DNA from 2 places in the Pseudomonas sp. MONT-RG-20F-20-E-7-02 genome. Region 2 is predicted to be linked to the other one. Evidence: predicted binding sites of a transcription regulator. Region 2 holds the regulator's gene; the other holds the start of a gene.

Region 1 (10,886 bases), on a different contig from region 2:
TGCCCTCGGGCATTTTCAATTCTCGCAGGGCTGCGCCAATGCACCATTTTTCCGCGCCCAGGCGGTAGACGAACAGCTCCCACTCGCTGGTGACGTGCACTTCCAGGGCCGCGCGGGAAATCGGCGCGGGGTCGGGCGGTACGGTGACTTTCAGCAGTTTGGCCACCCACGGCAGGCTGGTGCCCTGTACCAGCAGCGAGACCAGCACGATAAAGAACGCCAGGTTGAAGTACAGCTGCGCGTGGGGCAGGCCGGCCATCAGCGGGAATACCGCCAGAATGATCGGCACCGCGCCGCGCAGGCCGACCCAGGCGATAAAGGCTTTTTCGCGCCCGTGGAACGCCTTGAACGGCAGCAGGCCGACCATCACCGACAGCGGCCGTGCGAACAGAATCATCCACAGCGCCAGGCCCAACGCCGGCAGGGCAATGGGCAGCAAGTCATGGGGCGTGACCAGCAAGCCCAGCACCAGGAACATGCCGATCTGTGCCAGCCAGGCCATGCCGTCGAGCATATGCAAGATGCCATGACGGCTGCGCACCGGGCGGTTGCCGATCACCAGGCCGCACAGGTATACGGCGAGGAAACCGCTGCCGTGCAAGGCGTTGGTCAGGGCGAACACCACCAGGCCACCGGCGATCACCAGGATCGGGTACAGGCCGGTGGCCAGGTTGATGCGGTTGACCATCTGCAGCATCAGCCAGCCGCCGCCCAGGCCGACGATGCCGCCGATGCCGAATTCGCGGATCAGGTGGGTCAGCAGGCTCCAGTGCAGGCCGGTCTGGCCTGTGGCGAGCATGTCGATCAGGGTGACGGTGAGGAACACCGCCATCGGGTCGTTACTGCCGGATTCGATTTCGAGGCTGGCGGTAACCCGTTCGTTCAGGCCTTTGCCGCCCAATAGCGAGAACACCGCGGCGGCGTCGGTTGAGCCGACGATGGCGCCGATCAGCAAGCCTTGAATGATATTGAGGTCGAACAGCCAGGCCGCGGCCATGCCGGTGAGGCCGGTGGTGATCAACACCCCCACCGTCGCCAGCGACAACGCCGGCCAGAGTGCTACACGAAAACTCGCCACCCGCGTACGCAAGCCGCCGTCGAGCAGGATCACTGCCAAGGCGAGGTTGCCCACCAGGTAGGCGGTCGGGTAGTTGTCGAAAATGATGCCGCCGCCGTCGACGCCGGCGACCATGCCCACGGCCAGGATGATCACCAGAATCGGGATCCCCAGGCGGGACGAAAGAGAACTCACCAGAATGCTCGCACCCACCAGCAACGCGCCGATCAAGAACAGGCTGTTGATGGTCGTCGCATTCAAAGGCAGTACTCCAGAGCTGGGAAGACGGGGCGCAAACTGACCATGCAGTCTGCGTGCCAGCGATTCTAACCTGTTGAATTGCTGCGCTGTCAAAAGATCGTTCCCACGCTCTGCGTGGGAATGCTTCGCTGGACGCTCTGCGTCCGCTTTTAAGGCGTGACGCGGAGCGTCACAGGCTGCATTACCACGCGGAGCGTGGGAACGATCAATCACCGGTGTCGGTTACAGACGGAAACGCCCCACCATCCCATTCAAATCCACCGCCAGGCGCGACAGCTCACTGCTCGCCGCACTGGTCTGGCTGGCGCCCGTGGCCGATTGCACCGACAAATCACGAATGTTCACCAGGTTGCGGTCCACTTCCCGCGCCACCTGCGCCTGCTCTTCGGCTGCGCTGGCGATCACCAGGTTGCGTTCGTTGATCTCCACGATTGCGGTGTTGATGGTGTCCAGCGACATCCCGGCGCCTTTGGCGATGTTCAGCGTCGATTCGGCCCGCTCGGTGCTGTTACGCATCGAATCCACCGCGTGCTCGGTGCCGGCCTGAATGCTGCCGATCATGCGCTCGATCTCGCTGGTCGACTGCTGGGTGCGATGAGCCAGGGCCCGCACTTCATCCGCCACCACGGCAAACCCACGCCCGGCTTCACCGGCGCGCGCGGCTTCAATGGCGGCGTTCAGCGCCAGCAGGTTGGTCTGGTCGGCCAGGCCGCGAATCACGTCGAGTACCTTGCCGATATCCCGCGATTCATTCGCCAGGTCGCCGATCAAGGTGGCCGTGGCTTGCACGTCGCCGCTCATGCGTTCGATGGCGCTGACGGTTTCCTGCACCAAATCACGGCCATCGCCAGCAGAAGTGGTGGCGGCGCGCGAGGCTTCGGAGGTGCTGACCGCATTGCGCGCGACTTCTTCGACGGCGCTGGTCATCTCGTTGACGGCGGTGGCGGCTTGTTCGATTTCGTTGTTCTGCTGGGTCAGGCCACGGGCGCTTTCGTCGGTGACGGCATTCAGCTCTTCGGCCGCCGACGCCAGCTGGGTGGCGGAACCGGCGATGCGTTGCAGGGTGTCGCGCAACTTGTCCTGCATCTTGGCCATGGCGGCCAGCAGGCGGCCGGCTTCGTCGTTGCCGTCGACCTTGATCGGGCGCGTCAGGTTGCCTTCGGCGACTTCCTCGGCGGCCTCAAGTGCCTGGGAAATCGGCACGGTGATGCTGCGGGTCAGCAGCCAGGCGAACAACAAGGTCAGCGCCGTGGCCACGATCAGCAGGCCCACCACCAGCTCAAACGCCATGTCGTATTGGTCTTTGGCTTGCTGGTTGGTGGCGTTGGCCATCTTGTTGTTGATGTCCAGCAGGCGTGTCAGCACAGCGTTGACCTGCTCGGAGTTGCTGAGCAATTCGGTGTTGAGCAAGTTGCGCAGGTCGTCGATCTGGTTGGCGCGAGACAAGCTCTTCATGCGCTCTTCGATCTGGTGGTACTGGCCGAGCAAACGCACGTATTCGTCGTAGGCCGCGCGCTCTTCGCCACTCTCGATGAGTTTTTCGTACACGCCCTGGGCGGTGCGGATCTGCTGGTTGCGCAGTTCAAAGGCTTCCAGGGTTTTTTGCTGCACGTCCGGCTCGCGGTTGGTCAGCAAGCGGTACGACAGCACGCGCAGGCGCAGGGTCAGCTGGGTGAATTCGTCGAGGGCGCGAATGCTTGGCACGCTGGACTGGGTGATGTCTTCGGTGGCAGCACGGATCTTGCTCATCTGGTTCAGGGCGAACACACCGAGAAACAACATGAGTGCACCAATAAACGCAAAGCCAAGAAAGGCGCGCGGCGCGATATTCATATTACGAAGAGACATGCTGGAGTCCTGGGGAGAAGCGCGATCCGTGCGGCCATGAGACGGGGTGTGCATCTTCTATCGGCCATGCGACTAAAGTCTTAAGGGGGCGCGCGCTTTTGTCGCATCTGACGAGGGGTTGGACGGATTCAGGAACCAGATGGGGTAAATGCAGTCACTAAGGCTCGAAAGCGCGGCCCGGCCCTTAAAAATCGGGCTGCGCGCCGGGGATAACCCTGGCTTCCGAGGTGATTTTTCTTTATCGTCACCGCCCTTTGAAAAAGCCCGAGAAATCAAAATGTTAGAAGCATCCCTCAGCCAGCTTGAACAGCTTGTCACTGACCTCGTACAACAAAACCAGGACCTGCTCGGCAGCAATGAATCCCTCAAGGCGGAACTGGCCCGTGCCAAGGATGAAAACGACAGCCTGCAACTGAACCTGATGGAACAGGAAGAAAAACACGGCGCCACTGCCGCGCGCATCCAGGCCCTGGTTGAGCGTGTGAGCGCAGGTCCTGTCGGCGCATGAATGAAGGGATAAAGGTCGTTTCGATTCTCGGAGAGGATTACTCGATCAAGGCGCCGGAAGGGGAAGATCAAACCCTGATGCACGCCGTGACCATGCTCAAGGCCTCCCTGGCCACCACCAAGAAAAAGTACCCGACCCTGATCGGTGACAAATTATTGGTACTGGCCGCGCTGAACCTGTGCGCCGAGCAGATCGAAATGCAAAAGCATCACCAGCAGGAACTCGACCGTTACCAAGAGCAAGTCAGCGCCACGGTCGAAGTGATTTCCAAGGCGATCGGAACGCCTTAGAACCACGCATCCTGCATCCCCAGGCACGTGTCATCGCGTGCCTCCAGAATCGCCAGTTCATGATGGCAGCTCGGCACTTCCCAGGTCAGGAAGTACCGAGCGGCCTGGAGCTTGCCTTTATAGAAGGCAACATCCGCCGTATGGCCCTTGGCCAAGCCTTCCTCGGCGCGAATCGCCTGTTCCAGCCAGCGCCAGCCAATCACCGTGTGCCCGAACACCTTCAAGTACAGCGCCGAATTTGCCAGGCTGCTGTTGACCTTGCCCTGGGCGAGATCCGTCAGCAGGCCAATCGTCACGCTTTGCAGGCGATTAACCAACTGCTCCAGAGGTTCTCGCAGGGCCATGAGTGACGGGTACTGCTGCGCCCGTGCGCCGGTTTCGGCGATCAAACGGATCAGTTGCTTGAGGCCCGCACCGCCATTCTGCGCGAGCTTGCGCCCGAGCAAGTCCAGCGACTGGATGCCGTGGGTGCCTTCGTGGATCGGGTTCAGGCGGTTGTCGCGGTAGTACTGCTCCACCGGGTATTCGCGGGTGTAGCCATGGCCGCCGAGAATCTGGATCGCCAGCTCGTTGGCCTTGAGGCAGAACTCCGATGGCCAGGATTTGACGATAGGCGTAAGCAGGTCCAGCAGTTCGTGGGCTTGCTTGCGTTCGGCGTCGGTTTCCAGGGTTGTGGTGTCATCGAACAGCCGCGCGGCATACAGGCCAAGGTCGAAGGCGCCTTCCACGTAGGCTTTTTGAGTCAGCAGCATGCGCTTGATATCGGCGTGCTGAATGATCGAGACCGGCGCGGTGCTGGGGTCTTTGCTGTCCGGCAGGCGACCTTGCGGGCGTTCGCGGGCGTATTCCAGCGAGTAGAGGTAGCCGGCATAACCTAGCATGACTGCGCCCATGCCCACGCCGATGCGCGCCTCGTTCATCATCTGGAACATGCAGCTCAAGCCCTGGTGCGGTTTGCCTACCAGATAGCCGACGCAATTACCGTTATCGCCGAAGTTAAGCGCCGTGGACGTGGTGCCGCGCCAGCCCATCTTGTGGAACAGCCCGGCCAACAGCACGTCATTGCGCGCGCCCAGGCTGCCATCCTCGTTGACCAGGAACTTGGGCACGATAAACAGCGAAATGCCCTTTACCCCGGCCGGCGCGTCCGGCAGCTTGGCGAGCACCATGTGCACGATGTTTTCCGACAGCGGATGGTCGCCACCGGAGATGAAGATCTTGTTGCCCTTGAGCCGATAAGTGCCGTCAGCCGCAGGCTCTGCCCGTGTACGAATATCCGACAAGGACGAGCCGGCATGCGGCTCGGTCAGCGCCATGGTGCCGAAGAAGCGGCCGTCGATCATCGGTTGCAGGAAGCGCTGCTTCTGCTCCTCGGTGCCGAAGCTTTCAATCAGGTTGGCCGCGCCCATTGTGAGGAACGGGTAGGAGGTCGAAGCCGCGTTGGCCGACTGAAAGTGCGCAAAGCATGCCTGGGACAGCAACGTCGGCAGCTGCATGCCGCCTGCTTCGAAACTGCGCGCGGCGTTGAGAAAGCCCGCTTCGAGAAACGCGTCCACGGCCGGTTTCACTTCCGGAATCAGGATCGCCTGGCCGTCTTCATAGCGCGGTTCGTTTTCGTCATTCTTGCGGTTATGCGGCGCGAAGTACTTCTCGGCAATGCTACGCGCGGTGCTGATGGCCGCATCGAAGGTCTCGCGGTTGTGCTCGGCAAACCGCTCGCGCTGGGTCAGGCCCTCGGCATCGAGGACTTCGTACAGCTCGAAAGCCAGATTGCGGGAACTGAGCAGCGTCTCGGACATGGCGGCTTACCTGTGTGGGGATAGGCCTGAGTCTAAGTGCGCGAATAGAGGCTGGATAGCAAGATTGATTTGCGTGATGCAGAGGCAGAACGAGGGTCGAAGGTGGGATGCGGTCAATGTGGGAGCTGGCTTGCCTGCGATGAGGCAGTACCAGCCGACACCTTTGTCACTGACCCGCCGCTATCGCAGGCAAGCCAGCTCCCACATTTTGACCGCGTTTCGTCAGTTAGCCGATGGTCATCAGGCTGGCGTTACCGCCCGCCGCAGCGGTGTTAACACTCAACGCCCGCTCAATCACCAGGCGCTCCAGCGCAATCGCCGTCTCACCTTGCGACAAACCATGCACGCCAACAATCGCGCCACCGCGTTGCGCCACTTGCTGGCACACCGCACGCAGTTGGTCGGAGTCGCCGTGGTGCAAGACTGCGTCGAACACCACTTCGTCCTTGGTCCAGTCGGCCACGCGCTTGATCTTCGCCTGAACGTCCTTCGGCAGGCGTGGGAACAATGCCTTGGTCAGGTCAGTTTCCGGCCATACCGCCGAACCGCCGACGGCCAGCACTGCCGCCAGTTGCGTCAGCAGGTCGCCTTCGACGTCCGCCAGACACAGCACGTGCTCGCGGGGCAGGATCGCGTAGCTGTTGCGCTCGCCAGTCGGGCCGGCCAGTTGGCGGGTGATACCGCTTTGCGACTGCGCGGCAAACTGGCTGCACAGCGCGCTCAGCTCGCTGAACTTATTGCTGTCGGCCCAGGTTTTCAGGGCGGTCAGCGGTTGGCTCATGGCATCGCGCAGGCGCACGTCCGGCGCGGCCAACTTGTCGCCCCTTACGAAGGATTGTTCGATGGCATCGGTAGGACGGGTCGACAGCAAACGGTACAGGTACAACGGCCCGCCCGCTTTCGGGCCAGTGCCCGACAGGCCTTCGCCGCCGAATGGCTGCACGCCAACCACTGCGCCAACGATGTTGCGGTTCACATACACGTTACCGGCATGCACGTTGTCGATCACCTTGGCGATGGTCTCGTCGATGCGGGTGTGCACGCCCAGGGTCAGGCCATAGCCGGAGGCATTGATCTGCGCGATGAGCTGGTCGATCTCTTTGCGCTTGTAGCGCACCACGTGCAGCACCGGGCCGAAGATCTCGCGTTGCAGTTCGTCGAAGCTTTCCAGCTCGATCAGGGTTGGCATCACGAAGGTGCCGCGCTTGATTTCTTCGCCATCGGCGATTGCCACTTGGTAGACGTTGCGGCCTTTGTCGCGCATGGCCTGGATGTGTTTCTCGATACCGGCCTTGGCTTCGGCGTCGATCACCGGCCCGATGTCTACCGACAGGCGCTCCGGGTTGCCCAGGCGGCATTCAGCCATCGCGCCTTTGAGCATTTCGATTACACGGTCTGCCGAATCTTCCTGCAGGCACAGCACGCGCAGAGCCGAGCAGCGTTGGCCGGCACTGTCGAAGGCCGACGAAACAACGTCGATCACCACTTGCTCGGTCAGCGCCGAAGAGTCGACGATCATCGCGTTCTGGCCACCGGTTTCGGCGATCAGCGGAATCGGGCGGCCCTGGGCATCCAGACGACCGGCGACGCTGCGTTGCAGCAGGCGCGCGACTTCGGTGGAGCCGGTGAACATCACGCCTTTGACGCGATCATCACCCACCAGGCGCGCACCGACGCTTTCGCCCTGGCCCGGCAGCAGTTGCAGCACGCCTTCCGGAATACCGGCTTCCAGCAGGATGCGCACGGCTTGTGCCGCCACCAACGGGGTTTGCTCCGCAGGCTTGGCCAATACCGGGTTACCGGCAGCCAGTGCCGCAGCAACTTGGCCACTGAAAATCGCCAGCGGGAAGTTCCACGGGCTGATGCAGACCACCGGGCCCAACGGGCGGTGGGCGTCGTTGGTGAAGTCGTTGCGCGCCTGCACGGCGTAGTAGCGCAGGAAATCCACGGCTTCACGCACTTCGGCGATGGCGTTGGCGAACGTCTTGCCGGCTTCGCGGGCCAGCAGGCCCATCAACGGCTGAATCTCGCCTTCCATCAAGTCGGCGGCACGCTCCAGGATCGCGGCGCGCTCGGCGGGCGGGGTGGCCTGCCAGATCGGGCCGGCGTTGATGGCGCACTGGATCGCGTTGTCGACGTCTTCAACAGTGGCTTCTTGTACATGGCCGACCACGTCACGCAGGTCGGACGGGTTCAGCACCGGTGCAGCGGCTTCATTGCTGGACGCGCAGCCCAGCATCGGCGCGGCTTTCCAGTCGTTGTGCGCGGTGGCCAGCAAGGCACAGGACAGCGACGCCAAGCGGTGTTCGTTGGCCAGGTCGATGCCCGCCGAGTTGGCGCGGTCGCTGCCATACAGGTCACGCGGCAGTGGAATACGCGGGTGCGGCAGGCCGAAGCCGCCTTCCAGCGTTGCCATCTGCTCGATGTTGGCCACTGGGTCGGCCACCAGCTCCTGGATCGAGATGGTGTGGTCGGCAATGCGGTTGACGAACGAGGTGTTGGCGCCGTTTTCCAGCAGGCGACGCACCAGGTAAGCCAGCAATGTTTCGTGGGTGCCGACCGGTGCGTACACGCGGCACGGACGGTTCAGCTTGCCTTCGGAAACTTTGCCTACAACCTGCTCGTACAGCGGTTCACCCATGCCGTGCAGGCACTGGAACTCGTACTGGCCGGGGTAATAGTTCTGACCGGCAATATGGTAGATCGCCGACAGCGTGTGGGCGTTGTGCGTGGCGAACTGCGGGTAGATGGCTTCCGGCACCGACAGCAGTTTGCGTGCACAGGCGATGTAGGAAACGTCGGTGTACACCTTGCGGGTGTAGACCGGGTAGCCTTCCAGGCCTTCGACCTGGGCGCGCTTGATTTCGCTGTCCCAGTACGCGCCTTTCACCAGGCGGATCATCAAGCGATGGCGGCTGCGGCGCGCCAGGTCGATGACGTAGTCGATCACATACGGGCAGCGCTTCTGGTACGCCTGGATCACGAAACCGATGCCGTTCCAGCCGGTCAGTTGCGGCTCGAAGCACAGGCGCTCAAGCAGGTCCAGCGACAGCTCAAGGCGGTCGGCTTCTTCGGCGTCGATGTTCAGGCCGATGTCGTACTGCTTGGCCAGCAAGGTCAGGGACAGCAGGCGCGGGTACAGCTCATCCATCACGCGCTCGTACTGCGCGCGGCTGTAACGCGGGTGCAGGGCGGAGAGCTTGATGGAAATGCCCGGGCCTTCATAAATCCCACGGCCGTGAGAAGCTTTGCCGATGGAGTGAATGGCTTGTTCGTACGAGGCCAGGTACTTCTGGGCATCGTGTTCGGTCAGTGCAGCTTCGCCGAGCATGTCGTAGGAATAGCGGAAGCCCTTGGCTTCGAACTTGCTCGCATTGGCCAGGGCTTCGGCGATGGTTTCGCCGGTAACGAACTGCTCGCCCATCAGGCGCATGGCCATGTCGACGCCCTTGCGGATCATCGGCTCGCCGCTCTTGCCGATGATACGGCTCAGGGACGAGGTCAAACCTGCCTCGTTGTGCGTGGCCACCAGTTTGCCGGTCAGCAGCAAGCCCCAGGTGGCGGCGTTGACGAACAGCGACGGGCTGTTGCCCAGGTGCGGCTGCCAGTTGCCGGTGCTGATCTTGTCGCGGATCAGCGCGTCGCGGGTGCCCTTGTCCGGGATGCGCAGCAGCGCTTCGGCCAGGCACATCAATGCCACGCCTTCCTGGGACGACAGGGAAAATTCTTGCAGCAGGCCCTGAACAATACCGGCACGGCCGCCGGCGCTCTTCTGATTGCGCAGTTTTTCAGCAATCGAGGCGGCCAGCTTGTTAGTCGCTTCAGCCATCGGCTGTGGCAGGCGGGCCTGTTCGATCAGCATCGGCACCACTTCCGGCTCGGGGCGGCGGTAGGCGGCGGTGATCGAGGCGCGCAGTACGGACTGCGGCAGGATGCTTTCGGCGAACTCCAGGAAGCACTGGTGGGCGTGGTCCGGCTGGACTTCGCCTGCGTCTTCAGCGTCCTTGCTGCCCGAGCCATTGAGCTCGGTCAGGGTTGCACCACCCTCGAGTTTCTCCAGGTAATTGAAAATCGCCTGCTTGATCAGCCAGTGCGGCGTGCGATCAATGGAGGTCGCGGCGGCCTTGAGGCGTTCGCGGGTCGGGTCGTCGAGTTTGACCCCAAGGGTGGTCGTAGCCATCTTTTTATCCTCATGGGTGCCACTACTGCGTGGCATCTGCTGGCGGCAAGATTAGCTTTGCGCATGCAGAGGTGCAACCGGGTGCAACCCAAATTGTTCAGGATTTTTTTGATCGTGATCGGGAAAAAATCCGGCCTTCGACGGAATCCGCTCCCCCTTGGTGCGTTTACTTCTGAGATCGGCTGTTCTTGCTCCGAAAAGGAGCAAAAAACCGATGTTTTGCCCTAAACATACTAAGGTGCAACTTATTCTCAAGAAACTGGTTGCACCTTATTTACTTTGTTGAATAGCATTCGCGCCCAAGGTGCAACCAGCTGCAAGGTTCGGTTCATCGGCTGGCGGCTTTCCTGGGGAAACGCCAGTCATAAATGCACGGCACGCAGTTTCGTCTACCCGGTTATCCACGGGTGGCCGTCTGACTCAGACCGTCGCTACATAAAAACAAAGCCAGGGCGTCACTTCTTATGAGCGTTAGCAACCCCACCCTGATCACGTTTGTGATCTACATCGCAGCAATGGTGCTGATCGGCTTCATGGCCTATCGCTCCACCAACAACCTCTCCGATTACATCCTCGGCGGTCGCAGCCTCGGCAGCGTGGTCACCGCGTTGTCGGCCGGTGCCTCCGATATGAGCGGCTGGTTGTTGATGGGCCTGCCGGGCGCGATCTACATGTCCGGCCTGTCGGAAAGCTGGATCGCCATCGGCCTGATCGTCGGCGCATACCTGAACTGGTTGTTCGTGGCTGGCCGCTTGCGGGTGCAGACCGAACACAACGGGGACGCCCTGACGCTGCCGGATTATTTCTCCAGCCGTTTCGAAGATAAAAGCGGCCTGCTGCGGATCATCTCTGCCGTGGTGATCCTGGTGTTTTTCACTATTTATTGCGCGTCCGGCATCGTCGCCGGTGCCCGTCTGTTTGAAAGCACCTTCGGCATGTCCTA
Region 2 (10,886 bases):
TGCTGGCAACCGTGCGGTTTTCCTGCTCGCTGCGCGACAAAAAGCCGTCGACCCGACGCGCCAATTCACGAAACTCTTCCGCACCCACTTCCCGACGCATGAAGCGGCCCCAGTCAACGCTGAGGGCCTGCGCTTCGGTGGCCATGCCGTTGACCAGGGGCGTGGCGTTTTCCACCAGGTCCATGGTGCGGTTGGCCGCTGCCTCAGTCAGCCTGACCACGTAGGACAGGCGTTCGGTAGCATCGGTGATTTGCGAAATCTCTTCGGCCTGGGGCATATGCGGGTCAATCTGGAAATTGACGATCGCACTGTGCAGCTCGCGTGTGAGCTTGCCCACTTCCTGGTACAGGCCGCGGTCACGGGTCTGGTTGAGCTCATGGATTAACTGCACCGCGTCGCCGAACTGGCCTCTTTCAAGGCTGTCGACCAACTGGTGAGCATGCTTTTTCAGGGTCGACTCAAAATCGCCCTGTGACGTTTCTTTATGCTCCATAGCTCCCCCGTGGCAGCATCAATGACCGATGCGTTCGAAGATTTTTTCGATCTTCTCTTTCAAGGCCAGCGCAGTGAATGGTTTGACCACGTAACCGTTAACCCCGGCTTGGGCGGCTTCGATGATCTGTTCACGCTTGGCTTCGGCGGTCACCATCAACACAGGCAAGCTGCGCAGTTTTTCATCGGCGCGCACGTGACGCAGCAAGTCGATGCCGGTCATGCCCGGCATGTTCCAGTCGGTTACCAGAAAGTCGATGCTCCCGCTGTTGAGGATCGGAATCGCCGTAATGCCGTCATCCGCCTCGACCGTGTTGGTGAACCCAAGGTCACGCAACAGGTTTTTTATGATCCGCCGCATCGTTGAGAAGTCATCAACGATGAGGATTTTCATGTTCTTGTCCAATTCGACCTCCAAGCAGTCTTAAACGCGCCCAGCACCTGGACGCGCCATTTCAATCAACAGGCGTTACACAAAAAGGACTGCCCAGGGCACCACGGAACGAACCCGCGAAGGCTTGAAGCCTTCGCGGTAGCGTCTGCAGTGTCCCCACACTGCCTGTCAGCGCGCGCGCCACTCTCCCAATCGCCCCCGCAAGCGGGCTGCGCACTGGCTGTGCAACTGGCTGACACGCGATTCGCTGACCCCCAGGACCTCACCGATTTCCTTGAGGTTCAGCTCTTCGTCGTAGTACAGCGCCAACACCAGTCGCTCACGCTCCGGCAAATTGGCAATCGCATCCGCCAATGCGCCCTGGAAACGTTCGTCTTCCAGGTCGCGCGACGGTTCGAGATGAGCACTCGCGCCGTCCTCGTGCAGCCCTTCGTGTTCGCCGTCCTGCAACAGGTCGTCGAAACTGAACAGGCGGCTGCCCAAGGTATCGTTCAAAATCCCGTAGTAATCGTCGAGACTCAATTGGAGTTCGGCCGCAACTTCATGATCTTTAGCGTCACGACCGGTTTTTGCTTCAATTGCGCGAATTGCGTCACTGACCATTCGCGTGTTGCGGTGTACCGAGCGCGGCGCCCAATCCCCTTTACGCACCTCATCGAGCATCGCGCCACGGATACGGATGCCCGCATACGTCTCGAAACTCGCCCCTTTGCTCGCGTCGTATTTGGTCGACACTTCGAGCAAACCGATCATGCCGGCCTGGATCAGGTCTTCGACCTGCACGCTGGCGGGCAGGCGTGCCAGCAGGTGGTAGGCAATGCGCTTGACCAGGGGCGCATAGCGCTCGATCAGTTCGCCCTGGCTGTCACGTGCCGACTTTTTGTAAAGGTTGTAGCCGCTGGATGTCATAGCACAGGTCCCGCGCTCGTCTGATGCACCAATCGCTCGACGAAAAACTCCAGATGCCCCCGAGGGTTGGCGGGCAACGGCCAAGTATCGACCTTCTGGGCAATAGCCTTGAACGCCAGTGCGCACTTCGAACGAGGGAACGCTTCGTAGACTGCACGCTGCTTTTGCACAGCCTTGCGCACACACTCGTCATAAGGAACTGCGCCAACGTATTGTAAGGCGACATCGAGGAAGCGATCCGTGACCTTGGTCAACTTGGCGAACAGGTTTCGCCCTTCCTGCGGGCTTTGGGCCATGTTGGCCAGCACGCGGAAGCGGTTCATGCCGTAGTCACGGTTGAGCAGTTTGATCAGGGCATAGGCGTCGGTGATCGAGGTGGGTTCGTCGCAGACCACCAGCAGCACCTCTTGCGCGGCGCGCACGAAGCTGACCACGGACTCGCCGATGCCGGCGGCGGTGTCGATCACCAGCACGTCGAGGTTGTCGCCGATGTCGCTGAACGCCTGGATCAGGCCGGCATGCTGCGCCGGGCTCAGGTGCACCATGCTCTGGGTGCCCGAAGCGGCCGGCACGATGCGAATGCCACCGGGGCCTTGCAGCAGCACATCGCGCAGCTCGCAGCGGCCTTCAATCACATCGGCAAGGGTGTGTTTGGGTGTCAGCCCCAGCAACACGTCGACGTTCGCCAGGCCCAGGTCAGCATCCAGCAGCATGACGCGACGGCCAAGCTCTGCCAGGGCCAGGGACAAATTCACTGACACGTTAGTTTTCCCGACGCCACCTTTGCCGCCGGTCACCGCGATCACCTGTACGGGATGCATGCTGCCCATTTTATTTCTTTACCTTGTCTTGCTTAGACGCAGGCTACATGGCTTGGCCGCGTGAATCGCTTGCAGACCATCGATGTAGATACATTTCACGGTGTTCATCCTGACCCTCAACCCACCCGCTTGGCGGGGTTGTGGTAAAGGTCGGCGAACATATCGGCCATCGCTTCCTCGCTAGGCTCTTCTTGCATTTGCACACTGACAGCACGGCTGACCAACTGATGACGGCGCGGCAGATGAAGATCATCCGGGATCCGCGGCCCGTCGGTCAGGTAGGCGACCGGTAATTCATGACTGATAGCCAGGCTCAGCACTTCGCCCAGGCTCGCGGTTTCGTCGAGCTTGGTGAGGATGCAACCGGCCAGGCCGCAGCGTTTGTAGCTGTGGTAGGCAGCGGTAAGAACCTGTTTCTGGCTGGTGGTTGCAAGCACCAGGTAATTTTTCGACTTGATGCCACGCCCGGCCAGGCTTTCCAGCTGCATGCGCAGCGCCGGGTCACTGGCTTGCAGGCCGGCGGTGTCGATCAGCACTACGCGTTTGCGCAGCAGCGGGTCGAGGGCGTTGGCCAGGGACTGGCCCGGGTCAACGTGGGTCACCGACACATTGAGAATGCGGCCCAACGTCTTGAGCTGTTCCTGAGCGCCGATGCGGTAGCTGTCCATGCTCACCAGCGCGATATTCTGCGCGCCGTACTTGAGCACATAACGCGCAGCCAGCTTGGCCAGGGTGGTGGTCTTGCCCATGCCGGCAGGGCCGACCATGGCAATCACACCGCCCTCTTCCAGCGGTTCGATTTCCGGGGTGACGATCATGCGCGCCAGGTGCGCCAGCAACATGCGCCAGGCTTGGCGTGGTTCTTCAACTTCGGCGGTCAGCGCCAGCAGGTCGCGGGACAACGGGCCGGACAGGCCGATGCGTTGCAGGCGGCGCCACAGGTTGGCCTGTTGCGGCTTGCTGCCTTGCAACTGGTTCCAGGCAAGCGACCCGAGCTGCACTTCGAGCAGTTCACGCAGGCCATTGAGTTCAAAGCGCATCGAATCGAACACGCGCTGGTCGACTGCGGCGGCCGGGGCTGGCGCTGCAGGACGTGGCGGTTCTTTGAAAGTCGGTTCAACCAGCGGCTCGGCGGCGGTCAGCGGCAGGCCGGCGAACAACTGGCGATTGGTGGTGGTATCGCTGTCGCCACGCATGCTCAGCTCAGCCTGGGCCGAGACAATGCGCGAAGCGGTCTTGCGCAGCTCGTCTTCGAGCTCCATGTTCGGCACGCGCGGCGCCAAGGCCTGCGGCGTGTAATCCAGCGCAGCCGTCAGCTCGACACCGCCGGCAATGCGACGGTTGCCGATAATCGCGGCATCGGCGCCCAGCTCATCACGTACCAGTTTCATGGCCTGACGCATATCGGCGGCGAAAAAACGCTTAACTTGCATAACCCACTACCTCAGCCGTTGGGCCCTACTGTCGCGACGATAGTCACTTGCTTGTTGTCAGGAATTTCCTGATAAGCCAAAACGTGCAAATTCGGTACTGCCAGGCGTCCAAACCGCGACAACATCGCGCGGACCGGGCCTGCCACCAGCAGAATCACCGGGTGACCCGCCATTTCCTGGCGCTGCGCGGCTTCGATCAACGAGCGCTGCAGTTTTTCCGCCATGCTTGGCTCCAGCAGAACGCCCTCTTCCTGGCCTTGTCCTGCCTTCTGAATACTATTGAGCAATATTTGTTCCAACCTTGGCTCCAAGGTAATAACAGGCAGCTCAGACTCAATGCCTACAATGCTTTGCACGATTGCACGGGACAATCCGACGCGCACCGCCGCCACCAGAGCGGCAGTATCTTGACTCTTGGCGGCATTGTTGGCGATGGCCTCGGCGATGCTGCGAATGTCGCGTACCGGCACCTGTTCGGCAAGCAAGGCTTGCAGCACTTTGAGCAACTGCGACAGCGACAGCACGCCCGGCACCAGCTCTTCGGCCAATTTTGGCGAGGCTTTGGCCAGCAAACCCATCAATTGCTGGACTTCCTCGTGGCCGATCAGCTCGTGGGAGTGTTTGTACAGGATCTGGTTGAGGTGCGTGGCGACTACGGTGCTGGCGTCCACCACGGTGTAACCGAGGGATTGCGCCTGGCTGCGCTGGCTGACTTCGATCCACACCGCTTCCAGGCCAAAAGCCGGATCTTTGGCGGTGATGCCGTTAAGCGTACCGAACACCTGGCCGGGGTTGATCGCCAGTTCGCGGTCGGGGTAAATCTCGGCTTCGGCGAGGATCACGCCCATCAGGGTCAACCGGTAGGCGCTGGGCGCCAGGTCGAGGTTGTCGCGGATATGCACGGTGGGCATCAGGAAGCCCAGGTCCTGGGACAGCTTCTTGCGCACGCCCTTGATCCGCGCCAGCAATTGGCCGCCCTGGTTGCGGTCCACCAACGGAATCAGGCGGTAGCCGACTTCCAGGCCGATCATGTCGATCGGCGTCACGTCATCCCAGCCAAGCTCCTTGGTTTCCTGGGCGCGGGCCGGAGACGGCAACAGGTCTTGTTGGCGGGCGATCTCCTGCTGAGCCAGGACCTTGACCTGGTTTTGCTTGCGCCAGAACAGGTAAGCACCACCGGCCGCCATGGCTGCCATGCTCAGGAACGAGACATGCGGCATGCCCGGCACGATGCCCATGATCGCCATGATGCCCGCCGCCACGGCCAGCGCTTTGGGCGAGGCGAACATCTGCCGGCTGATCTGCTTGCCCATGTCTTCGGAGCCCGAAGCACGAGTCACCATGATCGCCGCCGCTGTGGATAACAACAGTGATGGCAATTGCGCCACTAAACCGTCACCGATGGTCAGCAAGGCGTACACCTTGCCCGCATCGCCGAAGGTCATGCCGTGCTGGAAGATACCGACCGCCATGCCGCCGATCAGGTTGATGAACAGAATCAACAGGCCGGCGATGGCGTCACCGCGTACGAATTTGCTCGCGCCGTCCATGGAACCGTAGAACTCGGCTTCCTGTGCCACTTCCAGACGGCGGGACTTGGCCTGGTTCTGGTCGATCAGGCCGGCGTTGAGGTCGGCGTCGATGGCCATTTGTTTGCCGGGCATGGCGTCGAGGGTAAACCGCGCGCTCACCTCGGAAATCCGCCCGGCGCCCTTTGTCACCACCACGAAGTTGATGATCATCAGGATCGCGAACACCACGATACCGACCACGTAGTTACCGCCGATCACCACCTCACCGAAGGCCTGGATCACCTTACCGGCGGCGGCGTGGCCGTCCTGGCCGTGGAGCATCACCACCCGCGTGGACGCCACGTTGAGCGCCAGGCGCAGCAGCGTTGCAATCAGCAGGATGGTGGGGAAGACGGCGAAATCCAGTGGGCGCAGGGCGTACACGCAGACCAGCAGCACCACCACCGACAGGGCGATGTTGAAGGTGAAGAACACATCGAGCAGGAACGGCGGCATCGGCAACATCATCATTGCCAGCATCACCAGCAACAACAACGGCACACCCAGGTTGCCCCGCGACAAGTCAGTCAGGGTGCCACGGGCCGTGTTGAGCATTTGAGAGCGATCTACCACCGGTATTCCTCGTGTTCCTTGAAGCAAAGTTTTGACGCTGAGAGGCGTCCTGGAGGCGGTATTGCAAGAAGCCTTCCAACTTTTGCTCTGAGACTCAGATGACCGCACAAGCGACCGCGCCTACCGGGTGTAAATCCATTCAAATGTGGGAGGGGGCTTGCTCGCGAAGGCGGTGGTTCAGTTAGAACTGTTTTGAATGATCGTTCCCACGCTCTGCGTGGGAATGCAGCCAGGGACGCTCCGCGTCCCAACTTGAGCCCTGCGCAACGGTGACGCAGAGCGTCACGGGAGGCATTCCCACGCGGGAGCGTGGGAACGATCTTCACAGTTGGAACTGTGTACATCTGCTGCCATTGAGGAAATTTCCGACACGGTTTTCGGGTTGCCCCTAGGAACCGGGCTCCCTAGTCTCCGCACACCGCTGCAAATGCAGTGGTCGGGCGTCGCGGCCCGGTTTACTACGGAACAGAAGCACCATATCCCTTTCAGTGAGCGGTTTTTTATCGTCTACTGTGCGGCGCTATGGCGGCTGTGCGCGGGATACCTTCGGGTATGCCGGGTTGTTGTTCCTAGACCGGTCCGCGAACCTGCGTACAGCTGCCACCCCCCATCGCGTCGCGGCGATCAGTGGCGGCTCCACCTTTTAGGAACCTCACAATGATCAAACCCACCCCAAATCCCCCGCCCACCGTGCTCTTCACCCTCATCGACGGCATCAGCACCGAAGACCTGCTGGTCAACCTCACCGAAACCCTGGCTTCCACCCACGCACTGACCTGCGATTTCGCCTTTGATCTAAAAGGTTCACAGCGAGAAGGCGCGCTGGGCATAGCGCAGTTGATTGAGGTAGCGAAGTTACTGGCTGATCGACTGCTGGATGAGCGAGAACCGTCATGCGCAGCAACGCAGGGCAACCCCTAGACCCAAAAGCCAACACCGATCGTTCCCACGCTCTGCGTGGGAATGCCGCCTAGGACGCTCCGCGTCCCGATTTGAGCCCTGCGCAACGGTGACGCGGAGCGTCACGGGATGCATTCCCACGCGGGAGCGTGGGAACGATCATCGAATACTCAGTAACTCCACCTCAAAAACAAGTGTTGCATTCGGCGGAATCACCCCACCCGCCCCCCTTGCGCCATACCCAAGCGCGGGCGGAACTGTCAGCTCGCGGACGCCCCCAACCTTCATCCCCTGCACCCCTTCGTCCCATCCCTTGATAACCGAACCGCCACCCAGCACAAATTCGAACGGGTCATTACGGTCCTTACTCGAGTCGAACTTGCTGCCTTCCGTCAGCCAGCCGGTGTAGTGAACGGTGACGGTCTGGCCAGCCACTGCTTCTGCACCATCGCCCTCTTTTTTATCTCCATATTGGAGACCGCTTTCAGTCGTAACCATAGCCATATTCCGCTCCTTAAAGAGGGGTTCAAGTGATCGTTCCCGCGCTCTGCGTGGGAATGACGCCTGGGACGCTCTGCGTCCCGATTTAAGCCCTGCGCAACGGTGACGCGGAGCGTCACGGGATGCATTCCCACGCGGGAGCGTGGGAACGATCATCAAACACTTATTAACTCCACCTCATAAACAAGTGTTGCGCCGGGCGGAACGCCCCCACTCCATCCCTCGTCGCCATAGCCAAGCTGGGGCGGAATCGTCAGTTTGCGGATGCCTCCGACCCTCATCCCCAGCACTCCCTCCTCCAACCCTTTGACGGCCTTATTGCGACCCAGCACGATGATGAACGGCTGGTCACGGTCCCTACTCGAGTCGAACTTCTTACCGTCCGTCAGTGTGCCGACGTAGTGAACGTAGGCGGCATTGCCTGCCACTGCTTCTGCGCCATCGCCCTGTTTTATGTCCTCATACTGAAGACCGCTTTTAGTCGTTACCGTAGCCATATTCCGCTCCTTAACCCGAGGGGTTGAAGTGATCGTTCCCACGTTCTGCGTGGGAATGCAGACTGGGACGCTCCGCGTCCCGATTTGAGCCCTGCGCAACGGTGACGCGGAGCGTCACGGGGAGCATTCCCACGCGGGAGCGTGGGAACGATCAATCACTGCGTGCCTACAGGACCTTGACGCGTTCAGCCTGTAGCCCTTTTGGACCTTGGGAAACCTCGAATTCCACTTCCACGCCCTCATCAAGCGTCTTGAATCCGGCGGTCTCTATTGCCGAGTAGTGAACGAAAACGTCAGGCCCATCACCATCCTGAGTAATAAACCCAAAACCCTTTTCCGCGTTAAACCATTTCACTTTACCTGTTGCCATTGCCGCCCTCCTGACATCGCGCTCGAAACCCTGCACGCATGTCGCTAGATAATCTTGATGTAGAGCGCAAAAACGCCCGTGGGCCGATGAATCCTCGCGAGCTGCACCCGCTGCCCATTTTTCAACCGGCGCGCACCCAGACTCCTGCGATCCACGCGCACGGGCTCTTCGCCGCCATCCACTGCAATCCAGCCTTCACCGGTTTTTTGGTTGTACGATTTGATCGTGCCCGTCACCGCTTCCATCACCACTCCCCCTGCATCTCGCAACTACTTGTGTGCAGTGTGTGCCGTCATGGAACCGCAGGAAGGCGAGGCTGGCTACTGTCAATGTTGACAGGTAGACGGGGGTTGCGGACGGGTGGTAGAGGGCGGGTGAAAACCGAGGGACGTGCTGAGCGGCTTGTCACAACAAGCGCTGCTCCCGGACCGGGGCCGGTTTTATTTTTTTCGCTGGCGAGATGTTCGCGCCTTGGGCGGCGCCGGCAACACATCGACTGCACTGCATTGATCGCCCACAGGCTGCACGGGCACCGCATTGCCATCGCGGTCCCTGGCAATAAAACCAATGCCCTTGACCGTGTCGAACCACCTGACCGTGCCCCTGTCCATCACCGCTCTCCCGAGCCGCGCATAAAGGCGCGCCTCGCCGCTCTATCAAACAGTGAAGGCGGTGTAATGGGTACTGTCAAAGTTGACAGGTAAGGCCGGGTTTTAGACAGATGGCGTCGCTGCAGGATGGCTCAGGAGTCGCGGCGCAAGTCCGGTGGAATCGGCAGGTCTTTAAGCGGATCAGGCCGCTTGCCCTTGCCCGCACGGTATTGGCGGATCTGATAGACGTAGGCCAACACCTGCGCCACCGCCAAATACAGCCCTGCAGGAATCTCCTGATCCAGATCCGTGGAGTAGAAAATCGAGCGCGCCAGCTCCGGCGACTCCAGCAACAGGATGTCGTTGGCCACGGCGATTTCGCGGATTTTGAGCGCGGTAAAGTCGCTGCCCTTGGCCAGCAGCATCGGCGCGCCGCCCTTCTCCGGGTCGTACTTGAGCGCCACGGCGTAGTGGGTCGGGTTGGTGATGACCACGTCGGCATCCGGCACCGCCGCCATCATCTTGCGCTGGGACATTTCGCGCTGCAGTTGGCGAATGCGCTGTTTGACCTCAGGGCGGCCCTCTTGGTCTTTGTGTTCGTCGCGCACTTCCTGCTTGGTCATCAGCAGCTTCTTGTGGCTCTCCCACAGCTGGATCGGCGCGTCCACGGCGGCGATGATGATCAGCCCGCAGGCCATCCACAGCGCACTCCAGCCCACCACTTGCACGCTATGGATGATCGCCGACTCGAGCGGCTCATGGGCGATGCGCAGCAAGTCGTCGATGTCGGACGACAACACCGTCAGCGCCACAAACAGAATCAGGATAAATTTCGCCAGCGCCTTGAGCAGCTCCACCAACGCCTTGGTGGAAAACATGCGCTTGAGCCCAGGCCCGGGGTTCATGCGGCTGAACTTGGGCGCCATGCTGCCGGCGGCGAACAGCCAGCCGCCAAGGGACACAGGCCCGATCAAGGCCGCCAACAGCAGGGTGATCAGCACCGGCTGCACCGCCAGAATTGCGATCTTGCCCGAGTGCAGCAGGTACTGGCCCATGGCGCCGGGGCTGAGCAGCACTTCGCGGGGCAAGGAGAAGTTGAGTTTCATCAACTCCATCATGTCCAGCGCCAAACCACCGCCGTAAATCAACAGGCCACCGGAGCCGGCGAGCATCACGGCGAGGGTGTTGAGCTCTTTGGAGCGCGCAATCTCGCCCTTTTCCCTGGAGTCCTTTTTACGTTTCTCCGTGGGGTCTTCTGTTTTGTCCTGACCACTCTCGCTCTCGGCCATGGCTCAACGCGCCCGTGCCAGATCACGTAAGAACTGCAAGGCGTCGGTCGCCAGCGGTTGATACTGATTGAGAATGTCGGCCATGCCGATCCAGAAAATCCCCATGCCCAACACCAAGGTCAACGGGAAACCAATCGAGAAAATGTTCAGCTGCGGCGCCGCGCGGGTCATCACGCCAAAGGCGATGTTGACCACCAGCAGCGCGGTGATTGCCGGCAACACCAGCAACAGCGACGCGCCCAGCACCCAGCTCAGGCGCCCCACCAGTTCCCAGAAGTGATTGACCACCAGCCCCGAGCCCACCGGCAAGGTGGTGAAACTTTCGGTCATCACCTCGAACACCACCAAGTGGCCGTTCATGGCCAGGAACAGCAAGGTCACCAACATGGTCAGGAACTGCCCGATCACCGCCACCGACACGCCGTTGGTGGGGTCGACCATGGATGCGAAGCCCATGCCCATCTGAATCGAGATGATTTGCCCGGCGATCACAAACGCCTGGAAGAACAACGTCAGCGAGAAGCCCAGCAGCGCGCCGATCAAAAT

The links. Region 2 encodes FliA, which starts transcription of late flagellar genes. Its sites were predicted from a motif close to CTAAAGTTTNNNNNNNNNNNGCCGNTAA; they were not measured.
Region 1: L8I05_RS17295 (methyl-accepting chemotaxis protein) is a predicted target of FliA. The motif match lies at 3,224-3,251, and genes of this name have one in related genera.

The regions. Positions count from the first base shown of each region.
Region 1 covers NZ_JAKNQN010000005.1:353,443-364,328, forward strand. The annotation lists gene L8I05_RS17290 (potassium/proton antiporter) at 1-1,318, opposite strand, end outside; gene L8I05_RS17295 (methyl-accepting chemotaxis protein) at 1,541-3,166, opposite strand; gene L8I05_RS17300 (hypothetical protein) at 3,444-3,674, shown strand; gene L8I05_RS17305 (cell division protein ZapA) at 3,671-3,964, shown strand; gene L8I05_RS17310 (acyl-CoA dehydrogenase) at 3,961-5,763, opposite strand; gene putA (trifunctional transcriptional regulator/proline dehydrogenase/L-glutamate gamma-semialdehyde dehydrogenase) at 5,990-9,943, opposite strand; gene putP (sodium/proline symporter PutP) at 10,408-10,886, shown strand, end outside.
Region 2 covers NZ_JAKNQN010000001.1:413,711-424,596, reverse strand. The annotation lists gene L8I05_RS01945 (protein phosphatase CheZ) at 1-493, opposite strand, end outside; gene L8I05_RS01940 (chemotaxis response regulator CheY) at 512-886, opposite strand; gene fliA (RNA polymerase sigma factor FliA) at 1,055-1,795, opposite strand; gene fleN (flagellar synthesis regulator FleN) at 1,792-2,625, opposite strand; gene flhF (flagellar biosynthesis protein FlhF) at 2,733-4,049, opposite strand; gene flhA (flagellar biosynthesis protein FlhA) at 4,061-6,175, opposite strand; gene L8I05_RS01915 (DUF6124 family protein) at 6,851-7,114, shown strand; gene L8I05_RS01910 (FKBP-type peptidyl-prolyl cis-trans isomerase) at 7,253-7,597, opposite strand; gene L8I05_RS01905 (FKBP-type peptidyl-prolyl cis-trans isomerase) at 7,750-8,091, opposite strand; gene L8I05_RS01900 (cold-shock protein) at 8,258-8,461, opposite strand; gene L8I05_RS01895 (cold-shock protein) at 8,506-8,706, opposite strand; gene flhB (flagellar biosynthesis protein FlhB) at 9,204-10,340, opposite strand; gene fliR (flagellar biosynthetic protein FliR) at 10,344-10,886, opposite strand, start outside.